4 regions of the Lysinibacillus sp. TE18511 genome follow, and region 1 is predicted to be linked to each of the others. Evidence: riboswitches for the same ligand, from Rfam matches in the RefSeq annotation. Region 1 holds a riboswitch; each other region holds the start of a gene.
What was found. A riboswitch is a leader RNA that binds a small molecule or an ion and turns the genes downstream of it on or off. The one in region 1 is predicted to bind cobalamin.

Region 1 (4,218 bases):
CCGTTTAAAGAACATAACAATTGGCTCTAAAAAAAATGCAGTAACACCAGCTAATATAACGGGAACGGAAACTGGGATAATAAAATATGCAGCTACAATTAAAGTAATAATCATAATCATTCTAAAAATCAGTTTCCTAGAATTAATTTTATTCATAAACTCACCTTCTTTGCGCAAAGTAAGTTTAGTGTACCATAAAACATAAAAATATTATTACGGTCTGAAACAATAAAGGTAGGGATGAATCATGGAAAAAGGGATTATGCAACTTTTTAGTAATTTAACAGAACGTGACCGCGATATTCAATATGAATCTTTCGAAGAATTGATGAAAATAATGCAGGAACCAGTTGATTGGACATATGCAGTTTGGGAACAACTTATTCAGGCTCTTACATACAAAAATGGGCATGTTCGTGCAAGCGCGGCACAATTTTTATGCGCATTGGCAGCAAAAAGTGATCCAGAAGAGAGAGTATTAGAGGATTTCTTAAAGATTTGGGCAGTGACGTATGATGAAAAAACAGAAACGGCGAGACTTACTTTGCAGGCAATTTGGAAAATAGGTTTAGCGGGGCAGGTACAAAGAGATTTAGTCGTTTCATATTTGGCAAAAAGATTTCAAACATGCTTAGACGAAAAGCAACCGGCATTAATGCGCTATGATATTATTGTATCTTTTAAAAAGCTATTTGATGAAACGAAAGACCCGAAGCTATTAAAAATTGCGGAGCGTTTAATTGCGGAAGAAAAAGATGTTAAATACAAAAAGAAATATATGAAAGCCATCCATTAAAGACGTGGAATGGCTATTTTTTTTGTGAAAATTCTTTCGTTAATAGAGAAATAGTTTATAATATATCAGGCGTGCTGAGTAGGAAAATATAGGTTTATTATTGACCGATAATAGGATTTTTTGTGCTAACGTATGCCTATTTTTAAGGCCCATCACCACACCTGACAAATAGGAAAAAATAAAAGGAGTTAAACAATGAGCATTTATAATTATTTAGTCAAGAAGCCAAACGGTGAGATATTATCAATGGAAACTTATCGAGGAAAAACGCTGTTAATCGTTAATACAGCAAACAAGTGCCGTTTTACATATCAATTTGAAGACTTACAAAAAATGTATGATAAATATGGGAAGGATAATTTTGTCGTTTTAGGTTTTCCTTGTGATCAATTCGATAATCAAAATCCTGAGGATGGCGAACAAACTACTCACCTTTGTAAAATCAACTATGGTGTAACATTCCCAATTTTTGAACTGGTGCAGGTAAATGGAGATACGACACACCCATTATTCAATTATTTAAAGCACGAGATAGATTATCGCGAATTTGGCAAGGCAAGTATGCAGGAAAAAATGTTAGCGGAAGCAATTATCCAAATTGCGCCTAGTTTTTTAGACGGTCGTAATATTCGCTGGAACTTTACGAAATTTTTAATAGATACAAATGGTAAGACAGTTGCCCGCTTTGAACCTACAGATTCACAGCTAGATGTTGAGCAAGCTATTGAAAAAATTTTATAAAACTTTGAATCAATACTAGAATCTGTTCTTGATTAAAGAAGTATGCTGATGATAGCACCTAGTGTGGAGGGAGGATACGTTTGCAGAGAGCGTTCCCTCGCAGAATGTGCAGTCAAGTTGAAGAGCCATAACTATAAATCTCTTGAATATAGATTAGAGAATCATTTTGTATAGCTATGTAGAAATAGGCTTACTATTGTTCGTATTCATGTGTTTTCCGTTCATTTCAAAGCTATTTTTTCCTATCAATATGTGTTAAACTGCTTTACAAGTGAATTATTCTTGCAAAATAAAGGTGTTAACAAGCATAATTGGGAATTCGGTGAAAGACCGAAGCTGTTTCCGCAACTGTAAGTACAGGAATCATAAAAGATATACCACTGTCGGAATATCGGATGGGAAAGTTTTTATGACTCATGACATGATTGGATGTACAAGCCAGGAGACCGACCTTTATTTGAACGTATAGATACTCTTCGGAAGCTAGGAGGATATGCGGCAAATACATAGGCTTTGTCGTGTCTATGCGACACTATTTATGCTATTTTCGTCGTCCCTTAGGAGTAGGGTCGACGTTTTTTTATGTATACTCACTTTTAGTAAGAATTTTTCACGAAGGAAAGCGGGGACTAGATTTGAAAAAAGATGCACGTTATTCTTGCTATCCATTTATGCGTGAAAAGGCATCAACAGTAGATTTTGAAATTCGAACAGATAGTCTTACAACACATATGGGTGTCGCTTTAGTAGCAGTAAATAAAGAGACAGTAAGGGTAGTGGCAGATGATTTATTAGCTATTTTGCCAATGGCTTACCATGTAAATGGCTCCGTCCGAGGGAAATTAGCAGTAACTGAAGATGATTTAGCGTGGCTTAGTGTTCGTTATGATTTTTATGTTAGTCATGTGAAAGATGAGATTCAGAATTTTGTATTACCGCAAGGAACAGAGGCTGCTGCTGCATTACATGTATGTCGTAGTGAGGCGAAAAAATCATACCGTATTCTACACAAAGTTTCTGAGGAACGGGAAGTACCAGCTATTCTATTTGATTATTTAGGATTACTAGCCAATATATTTTTTGTTATGGCTGTCTATATGAATCAGCGCGCTGGTATTGCTGAAATACCGTTTATTAGTAAGTCATACCCAATGAAAAAGAAAAAGGAGAATCAATGAAATGAAGAAATTGTTTAATCTACAATGGCTTTCTGTATTAATGTTAGCACTCGTATTAGTAGGCTGCGGCACAAAAGAGGATGCTAACAAAGACACTGTTTCTAAGGACGAGCAACAAACTGAGAGCACAAGCTATAAAGTTACGGATGATCGTGGTGTAGAAGTAGCGTTTGATGCAGTACCGAAAACTATTGTTTCATTACAACCAAGTAATACAGAAATTTTATTTGCTCTAGGCGTTGGCGATAAAATCGTTGGTGCAACTGAGTATGATACGTATCCAGAAGAAGCACAAAAAATTGAGCGCGTTTCTGATTCTACAAAATTCAATAGTGAGCGTATTTTAGCGTTAAAGCCAGATGTCGTTATTGCCTATATAACTGGTGGTGATGATGATGAAAACTTAAATGCGCTAAAAACTCTTGAAGATGTAGGAATTAAAGTTTTTGCCATCAAATCGGCTGCTTCATTTGATGATGTTTACGGGGATATCCAACAAATTGCATCTGTCATGGGGATTGAAGATAAAGGCGAAAAGTTAAATGAAGATATTAAAGCTAAAATTGCGGAAGTCCAGGCAAAAGTCAAAGATGTAAAAGAACCAAAAAATATTTACTTAGAAATTGGTCCAAAGCCAGACATCTATACAGCTGGTTCTGGTACATTCCAACAAGAGATTTTAAATGCTGCAAATGTGAAAAATGTATTTGCTGACGTTCAAAGCTGGGCAAAGGTATCTGAGGAAGATGTCATCGCGAAAAATCCAGAAGTCATTTTAACAACAGTAGGCTATGTAGAAAACTCAGTGGGAGAAATTCTTGCACGTGATGGATGGAATTCAATCACAGCCATTCAAAACAAAGCGGTTTATTATATAGATACTGATATTTCAAACCGTCCAGGTCCACGTATTGGTGAAGCTGTTGAGCTAGTAGCAAAAGCAGCATATCCTGAGTTATTTAAATAAACTATATTGAAAAGTATTTTAGAGCTGTCCTTTATCAAGGGCAGCTTTTTTGATGTTGGGTGAATCTAATGATAGTTGCTCGGTTGGGGAGGTAAAGTGCTCAGGTGGATGAAGAAGTGCTCGGATATTACCTTACATCACTCAGCTTGAGACTAGCTGATGACATTTCCTAGTGCGAAAATTGGTATTATAGCGAATTGTTATATAGAATATAAATAAGAATGTTTATTAACAGAGGGAGGTGCAGTGAATGAAACAGTTTGATATGAAGATTATTCCGTTTGAGGCTGTTCATAATTTTCGTGATATGGGTGGATATAAGACGAGAGATGGGCGTTCTGTAAAGAATGGCTTGTTTTATCGTTCAGCCGCGCTTGGCAAAATGACGAAAGCAGATAAGGAGCTTTTTGGAACGCTAGGTGTGAAAACAATTTTTGATTATCGCGACAACCATGAGGCACAAAATAACCCTAATCCGATTTTCCCGCAAGCTAAATATATTCAAATTCCAGCAAAGGGCAATCATGCTTTTGAGA
Region 2 (4,218 bases), on a different contig from region 1:
TATTTAATATCTGATAATTCCAAAGTATAAGTTGATACTTTTCTTAGCAAAAACTTCTACGCTACAAAAAGGGTTTGCAACTAATCGAAAAGATTTATTCATATAGGGAGTGAAAGGTTTGGCTTGGGAGGTTTTTAGTATTATTGGAACAATTGCCTTCGCTATTTCCGGGGCAATCATTGCAATGGAGGAAGAATACGATTTATTCGGTGTATATATACTCGGGATTGTAACCGCTTTTGGCGGAGGAGCTATACGAAATTTGCTCATAGGTTTGCCTGTAACAACACTGTGGGGACAGGATATGATGTTCCAAATTGCCATTGCAGCCATTACAATTTTTTTCTTATTTCCACATCGACTCATCCAACATTGGCATCGCTGGGGCAATTTCACTGATGCTATTGGTTTATCGGCATTTGCAATTCAGGGTGCTCTCTATGCTGTGAAGCTCGACATGCCCATTAGTGCGGTTATTGTAGCTGCTGTCTTGACAGGGTCAGGCGGTGGAATTGTTCGAGATTTATTAGCTAGACGACAACCATTAATTCTCCGTGATGAAGTCTATGGTGTGTGGGCAGCACTAGCTGGACTTATCATCGGGCTTGAATTAATTTCAGGGGATATCTATTTATATGTATTATTTGGTGTAATTACAGCACTAAGAGTTCTTTCATATATGAAGAAATGGCGTTTACCGTTGCGGAAGTTACAGCGGGCATAGCTAAGTTTCCTTACATCACCGTATAACAACAAGAGGCTGGGACAGAACTCGATTATTTTGAAAAATAACGAAAGCAGATAATAACTTTTCCGCTTCAATGAGTAGAGTGTTCCTTCCTAAATCAAAAAAATGTTAGACCAATTGCAATCGGTCTAACATTTTTTCTTTTTGTCCCAGCCTCTTATTTTTTATCAATAGCAGATTTTAAATCCTTTAACTATAACTTTTGTTTATGTGTAGCAGCGCCTAGAAACAATATATCCTAATAGAAATAGTATGTTACCCTAAGTAAACTTTGTACTTGCTGAGTAACTACTTTCATAAGAACTTGTTTTTAGAATCTCACAATATTTAATTACTTTTCTAACAGCAGCATAGCTTCCTCTAATGTTGTCATGTTTTTCATCATGGAACATGCTGCGTCCAAAATAGGAAAGGCTAAAGCTGCGCCAGAACCTTCGCCCAATCGCATATTCATATGTAGCATCGGTTCAACTCCGAGCAATTCCGCAGCAATTTTAGCACCTGGTTCTTCAGAAGCATGAGAAGGAATGATATAGTCTGTTACTTTTGGTTCGAGTTCGTATGCAATAAGTGCAGCAATGGTAGAAATAAAGCCATCAATCACAACAGGCTTGCGATTTGCAGCTGCAGCGAGTACAACTCCAGCCATAGCACCTATTTCTAAACCACCAACTTTTGCAAGAATGTCAATAGCATCATCACGATTTGGTTTATTTAATGTAATAGCATTGTGAATGACCTCTACTTTATGTGCTATCCCCCCTGGCCCAACTCCTGCACCGAAGCCCGTCACTTCATTTGGATGACAATCACGAAGAACCGATAATATTGCAGCACTCGGCGTTGTATTACCAATACCCATTTCACCTGTCCCGAGTACATTTATCCCTTTGTTTATTTCTTCCGTAGCTACTTCAATTCCTACTTCAATAGAATGAATGGCTTCTTCCCTTGACATAGCAGGACCTTTTGCCATATTGTCCGTTCCATATTTAATTTTTTTTAGGATAACACCAGCATCATGCGGAATATCTTCTTTTACGCCAACATCTACTGTGACAATTTTTGCATCTGTGATTTTTGCGATAGCACAAACACCGGTCCCTCCTCTGGGAAAATTTAATGTTTGAAAGACCGTTACATTTTGTGGATTTGATGTCACCCCTTCATCACAAACACCATGATCTGCGGCACAGACAATAATGGCTTTGTGATCAATCGCAGGAAATAGTTCTCCTGTAATTCCTGATAGTTGCACAGCAAGAGTCTCAAGTTTACCTAAGCTACTAGGAGGCTTGCAAAGTGCATCTATGCGTTCCCTTGCTTCCTCCATCATTTTGTGGTCAGCACTTTGAATGTTTTGAATCGTTTGTTGTAATAATTGCATGAAAATTTCCCCTTTCTTTTTTGCCCTTGTTACTCGAAGAATGATTTAGAGAAAAAATAAAAAGCCTGTAGTTTATTTCATCACAAATAAACTACAGACTTTTCCATCGTCTATATAATACGAAGCAGTTAGGCAGGTCTCCTGGCTCAATTTCAACATTTCATAGAACCTTCCCAGACTATGCTAGTGGCATTCTCTATGAAACTCTCTTTTACAGTGGTGGGACCGCTAAAGCATTTCACTTTATTCCCTATTCTCCCGCAATGGGCACCTAATGCATTTATGCAATTATTTCAAATTTACGATAAAGTGTTTTTTGTGTCAATATATTTGATTAAATGAAAAATTGTTCCAAGGATTCCTTTGCTGGCATTCGCTCCAAAAGAGTGAATGCCAGCAAAGGAATCTTTTAACACTTCGAATAACCAAATAAATCTAACGTACGCGAATTCAGGTTCCTGAGGGCTGGCAATTTGAGCCCATGCTGAATCTTCTCTAATAGCAAATTGATTCATAACGCGCCTACTCAACCATAATCCATTTTTTCTAGGTAAATTCCTAATCGTTCACAAGTAACGGATGCAATTAAGTTTCTTCTTTCCTATAAAATAGTAGGGAAAGTATTTTTTTGATGTATGTCTATTGAATAAAAATATGCTGATGACTAACATGAAAAATAACTACATTTCAAACTTAGCCTTCATTTTGCATTTTCCTAATCTCAACAATATTCTTCCAGATCGCCCTATCAACTTTGGCAAAACTACGTATGCTTGGCGTTGTATTTACTTCAAATAATATAGGTTTTCCTTCAAGATTTATTCCAAAATCAATGCCATATTCTCTACAAGGAAAGTGGGATGCTATTACTTCAGCTGCTAAAATTGAATCCTCTTTTAGAGAATCTATTGTTTGATCTTTCTTTGTATTATCCATCATCAAATAACCTGATAATAATTCCTCAATCGATATTGCTTTAGAACCCCGATTTGAATTGACAATCCCATGATCCTCAGTTGCCACCCTTCCGTAAATCCCACCAATTACCCATTTTCCCTTTAGATTTTGAACATGAACACGAATAGATATTGAATTCCCATCAGGGGTTAGACTTTTGACCCCCTCTTGTATAATATAAATTCCGCTTAATCTACCGTGTTTCTCATATGGATGTAGAACTTGGTGGAAATCCTCAATTGCTGCTACACATTTACTTATTTCTTCACCTTGCATGGTAAATCCGTTAAAACAATAGTGTCCATCTTTTCTTTTGTAGACTTTATACATTGCTCTTCCTTGTCCAGTGGTATTATGTTTCACATAAATATACTCATACTTATTTAATAAATAGATTAGGTTTTCTAGACTGTACAGTGTTGATTCTGGCATGCAGTTAGTTGTTAAAGGATTTTGTTTTAAAAGTAAGCATTGTTCCCATTTACCAAGTCCGTTTTTCAATAAACTCACCTCATTTAGTTAGATATTTTTATTTCTTTTGTATTGATAGTGTAGTCCTCTCCACTTATGGAGGTTACTGTATTGTATGTAAATAGATTTATCTTGCATAGGTGGGTGAGACTTGGTAACGCGATATCTCATATTTTTCTTTTTGAGTCCCATAATTAAATTTACTACACTAGAAAAGTAGCATTATGATTGTTCTCAATACATCCATTTTTTGATTTCAACATCATTAGTTTCTAATATACCTGCCCTGCTAATATTTACTTTTAGTCATATGATAATGTCGAGTTAGAAGATGGAAGATATCAGAAAAACAACGAAATTTTTTAATAAAAAAATATATTCAGACACACTTGAATTTTTAATGGATACCCATAACGGTCTTTCCGCAAAAGTTGTAGAGGAAGTTGGTTTAAATGGGATTTGGGCGAGTGGTCTATCGATATAAGGATCATTAGGTGTAAGAGATAATAACGAAGCATCATGGACGTAGGTATTAGATATGCCGGTTTAAACTTTGCCAGTTTATAACCTAAAGATTCGTGAGCAAAAAAAGGATAATCTCTACAATAATTTCGAAAAAAATTTTAGCCTCATCATGAACTCACTAAAAAAAATA
Region 3 (4,218 bases), on a different contig from region 1:
GTAACCCATTTATGATTTTTTACGGCCTCGCCATTTGTTGTAGACGTATAATCAATCATATAAACTGTCGTTTGTATTGCCTCATCGATATGGACAGTCGCATTTTCCATGCCTTTCATATGAGATGCATCGGTTTTGACTACCGTACCCGGAGCTAATGGAGCCTCACCTTGATTTATCAATTCCTCATGAATAACCCACTTATGATTTTCTACGCGATTTTCACCTGTAGTTGGCTCATAGGAGATAATGTATGCTGTCGTATCATAAGCGCCAACAATCGTTGCTTCTGCGCCTTTCATACCTGCCATGTGTCCATCCGTGATAATGGCGGTGCTTCCAACTGGAAACTTTGGCTTTTCAGCATTTTTCAAAGTTGTTGGTACTGCGCCAGAGCTTGAATGGTTCATCGTGGAATGATCCATCTCTGTGCTATGTTCAGTTTCGATGTTATTTTTTGAATCGGCTTCTGACTTAGTTGTATCGGCAGAGCAAGCCGATAATGTTAGTAAAGCTACTGCTGCCATTAAGCCAATTGACCACTTTCTTTTGAATAACATATTATATTCCTCCTCACTATTTGCTCTTAATGTAGCAAATAAATGTGCAGAAATTGTGGACAGCAATCATATAGGAGTCCCAAAATAAAAAGCCCTCTTTAGCATCAAACTAAAGAAGGGCTTACGTTATTTAACAGGAAGTATTTTTACTATTTTTTGTAGACGGTATGCAAAAATACCGGCAAATATAGCTAAAATAATATCCTTTGGTAATGGAGGCATCATCCAAAGCCATGCCATCTTATAAGAAAAAGCTTCTGGAGCACTAGCCCATAACTTGTAGGCGAAGTACATCCAATTTGTCCCAAGTAAATAATTAATGGCTGTTGCAATTAAAGCAGCAATTACATAGCTTTTTTTCGTTCCACTGCGCTCTACAATACGCCCTGCAACATATGCAGCTAATATAAAAGTAACAATAAAACCGAATGTAGGACTTAAAATTTGTCCAAAGCCCCCACTGAAACGTGCAAATACAGGTGCGCCTGCTAAACCTATACACATATAAACAGTACAAGCGAGTGCACCTTTTCTACTGCCAAGAATAAGTCCTGCTAATATAGCAAAAAATGTTTGTAGCGTGATGGGTACGCCACCAACAACCATAAAAGGTACAAAGGAAGTAATATTAGCGCCAATCATCATCAATGTTGAAAATAGTCCAATATAAGCAATATCTACTGTTCTTAATTTGTGATGCGAGTGTTCCGCTACTGTTGTCATTATTTCACCCCTAATAAGTAATGTTGATAATAATAGTGTAAAAAAATAAAGTTTTTGTGTCAACCTAATATTTTATATAGGTTAACACAAAATATTTATCCTTCTTAATTTGATAAATAATTACTAGTAATAGACTAACTATTAAAATATATGATAGAATCGTCATAATTTTAAAATATCAGATGCAAATGGTGTGACATCTTGTAAATGTGTCACTTAAAAGGGAAGTCGGTGCAAATCCGACGCTGTCCCGCAACTGTAACGAGGAGTTCTATGATGATTTAGCCACTGTTCTAGAATGGGAAGGCAATCATAGGTACATTGATTCGAAGCCAGGAGACCTGCCAATTAGCGAAAATCTGTAATGCCCACGAGGATGAAAGCGATTACGGACAATAGTAGAAGGAAATCTTTCTGACTTTGTTTAATCTAGGGTATTTCTATGCGTATTTTGCATGGAATACCCTTTTTTTATCTTCATTAAGTCTATTATTAATGATTAGGAGTTAATAAACAGATGAATAAAAAAATTATGCTACTATCAATGACTCTTCTTTTAGTACTAATCATTTCAATGACAATTGCCATAATGGTTGGATCGGTTTCTGTTACGCCAATTCACGTATGGAAGGTTATCCTTTCCAAAATACCAATTGTACAAAACTCAATCGAGCAAGATTGGAGTCGTTCACAGGAAATTATTATTTGGCAAATACGAGTTCCGCGTGTATTGCTCGCTGCTATTGTTGGAGCAGGGTTGGCAATTGCAGGAGCAGCCATTCAGGCTCTTGTCCGTAATTCAATTGCCGAACCATATATTTTAGGGATTTCTTCTGGTGCAACGGTTGGGGCCACAGCTGTCATCATTTTAGGTGCTTTTTCATTTCTTGGCGTTTATGCTCTTTCCGTATCTGCATTTATAGGCTCTCTGACAGCAATGGCGTTAGTTTTCTTTTTAGCACGTGTTGGCGGTAGAGTTTCTGTCTTTAGACTTTTACTTTCAGGGATGGCGGTGTCGTTTATTTTATCTGCTATTTCAAATTTTATATTAATGACGTCGAAGCAAGAGGGCGGAATGAAGGCAGTCATGTATTGGATGCTAGGTAGCTTAGCTGGTGCGAAGTGGAGTAATCTTTTAATTCCTACAGTTATTTTTATCGTGGTATTTGCCTTGTTATGGCTCCACTATCGAAGCTTAAATTTATTACTTCTTGGGGAAGAAGCAGCGGTTACATTAGGGGTTAACTTACAACAATTTCGAATACAGCTTATCTTATTAGTATCGTTATTAACGGGTGTGCTTGTCGCAGTAAGTGGTTCAATCGGATTTGTTGGCTTAATCATTCCGCATATTGTACGGCTGATTGTAGGTTCAAACCATAAATATGTCATACCGATTAGTGCTTTGTTTGGGGCAATTTTCTTAGTTTGGGCAGATGCACTTGCTCGAATTATAATTGCCCCTGAAGAAATGCCAATTGGAATTATCACAGCTTTTTGTGGAGGGCCATTTTTCATTTGGCTACTACGTCGTAACAATTATTCTTTCGGTGAAGGGGATTAAAGCATATGACATTAGAGACGAAACAAGTATCTTTCTCCATTTCTGATGAACGCATATTACATGAAGTAAGTGTACAAATAAAGGAAAAACAATTTGTTGGGTTAATCGGTCCTAATGGTAGTGGGAAGTCAACGCTATTAAAGAATATGTATCGTTTATTAAAACCAGAAAGTGGAACAGTTTTATTAAATGAACAGGATATTTTAAAGCAATCGAGTAAAAGTATTGCGAAAAATTTAGCAGTAGTGAGTCAAGAAACGCCGGTCGTATTCGATTTTACCGTACATGATTTAGTCAGTATGGGGAGAACACCTCATAAAAAACTATTCGAGCTTGATCAGGAACGAGATTTCCAAATAGTGAAAAATGCACTAGATCAAACAGGAATTGCTCATTTAGAGAAACGTAGCTTTAGTTCTCTTTCGGGCGGAGAAAAAAAGCGTGTGATGGTTGCCCGTGCGCTCGCTCAGCAAGCACAGATGCTTATTTTAGATGAGCCAACGAATCATCTAGATATTCAGCATCAATTGCAGCTAATGGATCTAATTCAAACCCTACATTTAACAGTTGTTGCGGCAATACATGATTTAAACATTGCAGCTATGTATTGTGATCAAATTTATGTTTTACAGCAAGGGCGAATTGTCAATTTTGGAACACCAGAAGAAGTACTTACACCAACATTATTACAAGATGTTTTTGGTGTTTACGCTGATATTCAAACACATCCACTTACAGGGAAGCCTTATTTAACGTATGTCTCAGAGCAATTTACGAAGAAAGCTTTAAAAACTACATAAATAAAGTATGGCTCTTCGGCAAAACGAGGGGTGATTTCCGTTCCGACTGAGCACAGATGTTTTTTGTGCGTAAGCGAAGCGGCAGCAACAGATGTTTTTGTGCGAAAGCGAAGCGTCAGCAACAGATGTTTTTTGTGCGTAAGCGAAGCGGCAGCAACAGATGTTTTTGTGCGAAAGCGAAGCGTCAGCAACAGATGTTTTTTGTGCGAAAGCGAATAGTTTGGAACAGAAATCACCCTTATTTAAAGCGCCACAACATTCACAAAGATTTTCTTGCCCATTTTGTATTTCAACACTAAGGGGTGTGTCTGTAATAACAGATACGCCTATTATTTATGGATAGGACCATTGTTAATAGAAGATAAGGCTTCATTAACTTCAAAAATTTTACCCCGAATATTTGTTATCCCAAAGCTTGTTAATCGAGCAGAGTGCATGGCTAAATATTTTTTAGCACTTTCCTTCGTCTCGAATAAATAAACACCACCAGCTTCTTTAGCTACCGCATCCTCAGTCCAAATTTTCCACATGATTCCTTCTTCGTCATTAATGCTATGAGCTAAATCTTTAA
Region 4 (4,218 bases), on a different contig from region 1:
TCATCAGCTCTAATTCCCCAGATTCAAGATTGACGATTGCAATTTGAGTAAATTGCTCCATATCCAGAAATCCAGCTGCATCTGACTTATGTTTCATCTTTTCGATTTCAAGTGGTTTTAGTTCTTTGTCTTCTTTCTTATCAGGTTCAGCTTTATCATCAATGCTTTCATTTTTACCAAGCTTTACAGAGAAGGCTAATTTCTTGCCACACGGCGACCAAATAGGTGATGTCGCACCGTTTTTACAATGAGTAATTTGCTTCGCCTCTCCGCCCGTTTTAGAAAGCACAAAAATTTGTGGCTTGCCATTTCTCGTTGACACAAACGCGATTTTACTGCCATCTGGAGACCAAATAGGTGAATTTGTTTTATCTTCACCAAATGTCCATTGTTGAGGAATTTTTTCATCCAAGTTTATGTAATATAAATTAGACACATAGTCTTTTTTCTTGTCGTTGATATGAGTCTCCACATATACAACCTCTGTTCCATCAGGTGATACTTGTGGATCTGCCACTGATTTTAATTGATATAGATCTTCCGGTTTAATCCCTTGTTTGGATGTCATATTTTCCCGCCCCTTTTTGTTAATTGCATTACATAGTACAATATTTCGACGCCCTAAGTATTATTCCTGCTTATAAACAGAAAATTTTTAAATTTGGCCGCGTTATTACTTATATGAGATGTTTAAAAACATACACTGAAAAAAAAGTAGCTGCTTCGCAATAATTACAAAGAGCTACAGATATAATTTATTTCAAAATAAGAAATTTTTACCTAAACGGTCTCCTATTACTAAGACGTGAGAAATAGCTTCACGAGGAGATTAACATATTGGTGCTGGATTATTGTCAAAAATACCATGAAAGTTGGCTCGAATATTCCAATAGAAGTAACAAAAGGATGGTCCAAAACTCAAAAAAGTGTGTTTTAACATCACTTTTTTTACATTTTCCAATAATCAGCAGAATTTGTTCTACGATAAAATTTATAAAAAGGTTCATTCGGACGAGCATGCTCATTATAGAGTCGAATGATTTCATGAAGAAAACTTTCAATACGGTCAACTGCCACCCTTTTAGCAAATAGCGTCCCAGCTTGTGCTTTTGCCCCCATTGGCACCGCCCCTAAATAGACATCAAAGCTATCTTTTTGATAAACAAGGCCAATATCATCATATACTGGATTGTAGCAGGCAGAGGCACAGCCATTTACGTTTAAACGTAATCTTGTAGGGACCGCTATTCCTTCTAATGAATGATATAGCTGTTGAGTAATCGGTGCTGCCTCCATCTTATCACCATCACAGAAATCACAGGCCTTCATCGCAACAATTGGTCCTTTCTTTGTTGTTACATACAGACCAGCGTCTTGTAGCTCCTTAGTTGTATCTGCTACATCTACTGTCGGAATAGATACTAATATACTGTAAGAGGCGGAGTATTTGATTGCACCAGTTTCCCCTACAACCTTTGCAATTGTTTGAAATTGTGCAGGGGTATAATGCTTATTAATAATACCTGGGCTAACTGCAAGACATGTAAACTCTCCATTATGATTTAGCTTTTCAAATGTTTTGTCCGGTATATTTTTACAAAATGCATTCATTTATAACTCTCCTTATAAAAAAGAACTAGCAAGTCGCTAGCTCCTTATTTTGTCTAAAAGTTTTCAGGATAGAAGCCTTTTGCTAAAATTTGAATAGCTTCTGCAGCACGAACCCCTTCAGATGCAGCAGAAAGTGGTAAGATCACAAAGCGTTCATTTTTAACGGCTTCTATTTCTTTTAAGGCAGGATCATTTTTTAAGAAATTAATTTTTTGTTCCGCCGTTGTTTCTCCATAATCAACAACAACAACGACTTCTGGATTACGCTCTATTGCATCTTCTTTTGATACCGTAGTCCATCCTGATTCCACATCGCCAAAAATATTTTTACCACCAGCAATCGTCACAAGCTCATTCATAAAGTTTTGTCCAGCAGTAAGGACATCTTTATCACCACTATCAAACACTAATACACGCAGTTCTTCCCCATTTTGTGGTAATTTTGTACGTACAGCCTCTACATCTTTGGTCATTTGTGCAATTAAAGCATCTCCACGATCTTCAACACGGAATATTTTTGCGATATTTCGGATATCTGTGAAAATATCTTCTAAAGTTGGTTTCGTCATACTTGAGGCTGTATGTAAATAAGTGTGAATCCCTAATGCCTCAAGCTCTTCCTGTGTACCAACACCTTTCTCTCCAAAGGCGCTTTTCCAACCTCCGTATAAAAAGTCTGCTTCTGCATCAATAACCTGTTCCTTTGAAGGATACTGTTTAGCTAACACAGGCACTTTATCGTAGGCAGCTTGTAAGGGCTCGTAAATATTGTCATCTAAATAGGCGGTACCTACCATTGAATCTTCTAAGCCTAACGCTAACATAATTTCTGTTACATGTTGATTTAAGCTAATCGCTTTTTTTGGTGCTTCCTTATATACTTGTGTTGTTCCATTATTTTCAATCGTTATCTCTGTCTTTTCAGCTTGTGAAGGCTCTACCTTCTCCCCTTGTGCAGCCGATTCTGGTTTGTCCTTTGCATTACACGCGCTAAGTATAGCGATCAATGCTATCGCAAAGACAAGCCACAATCTTTTCCATTTCTTCATGTCCTCGTCTCCTTTGATGTTAAATATATAGAAAGAAATCGCTTGACTTCCTCGCTACTGAATGATCAATTATACCTCGGCATAATTGCGTCCGGATTCGGCTTTGTGCTTAGGCCTGCACGAGGGCCAACACGATGTCGGTCATTTCGGTAATGCCACAGGACGTGGCGTTTTTACCGATGCAGGTCAGTTAGCCGTTATCGCATGGATGTGATGGTTTTAGGCTAACATCCCCTAAGAACTCCTTACCGAATCCACATTCGCTGAACATAAGGTAAAAAGGGCATAAAAAAAACCCCTTGTTTCCAAGAGGTTCGCATAGTGAAAGATGGGTTTTACAACCTATTCACTAGCCCCATCCTCGTGGTTTAAGCAAAGATTACATATTGGCAGGTATCCTGGCTTAGGTTCATCATCTATACCCCTTCCCATAGCATGGCTACAGTGGCATCTTGTATAGACTCCCCATTTACAGTTGCGGGACAGCATCGGATTCGCACCGATTTCCCTTTTAAGCAAATGACAAATCATTTGCACCAACACATCTATTATTTTGTTATGAATGTTATTGCTAGACTAGCAGAAGAAATTTATGTTCGCAATCTCTCGAAAAAATCAAAAAATAATTGTTATGAATATAGTAGCACTATTTCGACATAAACACTAACTATTTTACATGAAATATTTTTATCCCACATAACTAGCAGTTAGCCAAGAAGTTTAGCGGGAGATTAACAGCCCGGAAATGCCCGATTGCTTTGGGGCAACAGGGTGTTTCTCTATCCAGTTGAGGTGACGAAACCCCCACTGATTAGTAGTCTTTACTTTATTTTATTTCTGTTACAATGATAATGGACGAAAAATAGAAACGAGGATTTTTTATGCATAAAACAATTGGTGTACTCGCTCACGTTGATGCAGGAAAAACAACATTTTCTGAGCAGTTACTATTCCATACAAACAGTATTCAAGCCCGTGGTCGAGTTGATCATCGAGATACATTTCTAGATAATCACGAACTAGAGCGTCAGCGAGGCATTACTATTTTTGCGGAACAAGGTCGCATGACGATTGGAAACGATACATATACGTTAATCGATACACCTGGGCACGTCGATTTTTCGCCAGAAATGGAACGTGCTATTCGTGTTATGGATTATGCCATCATTGTTATTAGTGCGGTCGAAGGAGTACAAGGTCATACTGAAACCGTGTGGCAACTTTTACGCAAGTATCATGTCCCTACCTTCTTCTTTATCAACAAAATAGATCGTGAAGGTGCAGATATCGAAGCCGTTATGACACAGCTTCAAAAAGATTGCTCTAAGGATGTACTATTAGTAGATGAACCGCTCCGTACTGAATATGTTTCCAATCACATGATGGAGTGGCTTGCTGAGCGTGATGAGCAGCTTCTCGATGCTTTTCTTAACGAGACGTTGGATAGCGTTAACTGCCTTACTCATATACAAGCGATGATTAAACAGGAAAAGGCCTTTTTATGTTTTTCTGGCTCTGCTTTAAAAGATACTGGGATAAAAGAATTCATTTCACAGCT

Region 2: linked by a shared signal. The riboswitch ahead of cobT (nicotinate-nucleotide--dimethylbenzimidazole phosphoribosyltransferase) and the one ahead of ACVWXS_RS01910 (hypothetical protein) in region 1 are both predicted to bind cobalamin.
Region 3: linked by a shared signal. The riboswitch ahead of ACVWXS_RS18590 (FecCD family ABC transporter permease) and the one ahead of ACVWXS_RS01910 (hypothetical protein) in region 1 are both predicted to bind cobalamin.
Region 4: linked by a shared signal. The riboswitch ahead of ACVWXS_RS20355 (ABC transporter substrate-binding protein) and the one ahead of ACVWXS_RS01910 (hypothetical protein) in region 1 are both predicted to bind cobalamin.

The regions. Positions count from the first base shown of each region.
Region 1 covers NZ_JBSSFD010000002.1:104,471-108,688, reverse strand. Annotated here, with positions in the region: gene ytvI (sporulation integral membrane protein YtvI) at 1-156, opposite strand, end outside; gene ACVWXS_RS01920 (hypothetical protein) at 248-796, shown strand; gene ACVWXS_RS01915 (glutathione peroxidase) at 992-1,537, shown strand; cobalamin riboswitch at 1,814-2,006, shown strand; gene ACVWXS_RS01910 (hypothetical protein) at 2,173-2,715, shown strand; gene ACVWXS_RS01905 (ABC transporter substrate-binding protein) at 2,717-3,682, shown strand; gene ACVWXS_RS01900 (tyrosine-protein phosphatase) at 3,933-4,218, shown strand, end outside.
Region 2 covers NZ_JBSSFD010000001.1:216,697-220,914, reverse strand. Annotated here, with positions in the region: gene ACVWXS_RS01070 (trimeric intracellular cation channel family protein) at 119-724, shown strand; gene cobT (nicotinate-nucleotide--dimethylbenzimidazole phosphoribosyltransferase) at 1,080-2,135, opposite strand; cobalamin riboswitch at 2,250-2,425, opposite strand; gene ACVWXS_RS01060 (hypothetical protein) at 2,435-2,650, opposite strand; gene ACVWXS_RS01055 (YheC/YheD family protein) at 2,829-3,593, opposite strand; gene ACVWXS_RS01050 (hypothetical protein) at 3,895-4,047, shown strand.
Region 3 covers NZ_JBSSFD010000030.1:30,542-34,759, reverse strand. Annotated here, with positions in the region: gene ACVWXS_RS18600 (YdhK family protein) at 1-560, opposite strand, end outside; gene ACVWXS_RS18595 (biotin transporter BioY) at 687-1,283, opposite strand; cobalamin riboswitch at 1,456-1,646, shown strand; gene ACVWXS_RS18590 (FecCD family ABC transporter permease) at 1,801-2,847, shown strand; gene ACVWXS_RS18585 (ABC transporter ATP-binding protein) at 2,853-3,647, shown strand; gene ACVWXS_RS18580 (hypothetical protein) at 3,711-3,866, shown strand; gene ACVWXS_RS18575 (monooxygenase) at 3,977-4,218, opposite strand, start outside.
Region 4 covers NZ_JBSSFD010000037.1:12,690-16,907, reverse strand. Annotated here, with positions in the region: gene ACVWXS_RS20365 (S9 family peptidase) at 1-568, opposite strand, end outside; gene ACVWXS_RS20360 (precorrin-3B methylase) at 949-1,611, opposite strand; gene ACVWXS_RS20355 (ABC transporter substrate-binding protein) at 1,665-2,660, opposite strand; cobalamin riboswitch at 3,032-3,216, opposite strand; gene ACVWXS_RS20350 (GTP-binding protein) at 3,542-4,218, shown strand, end outside.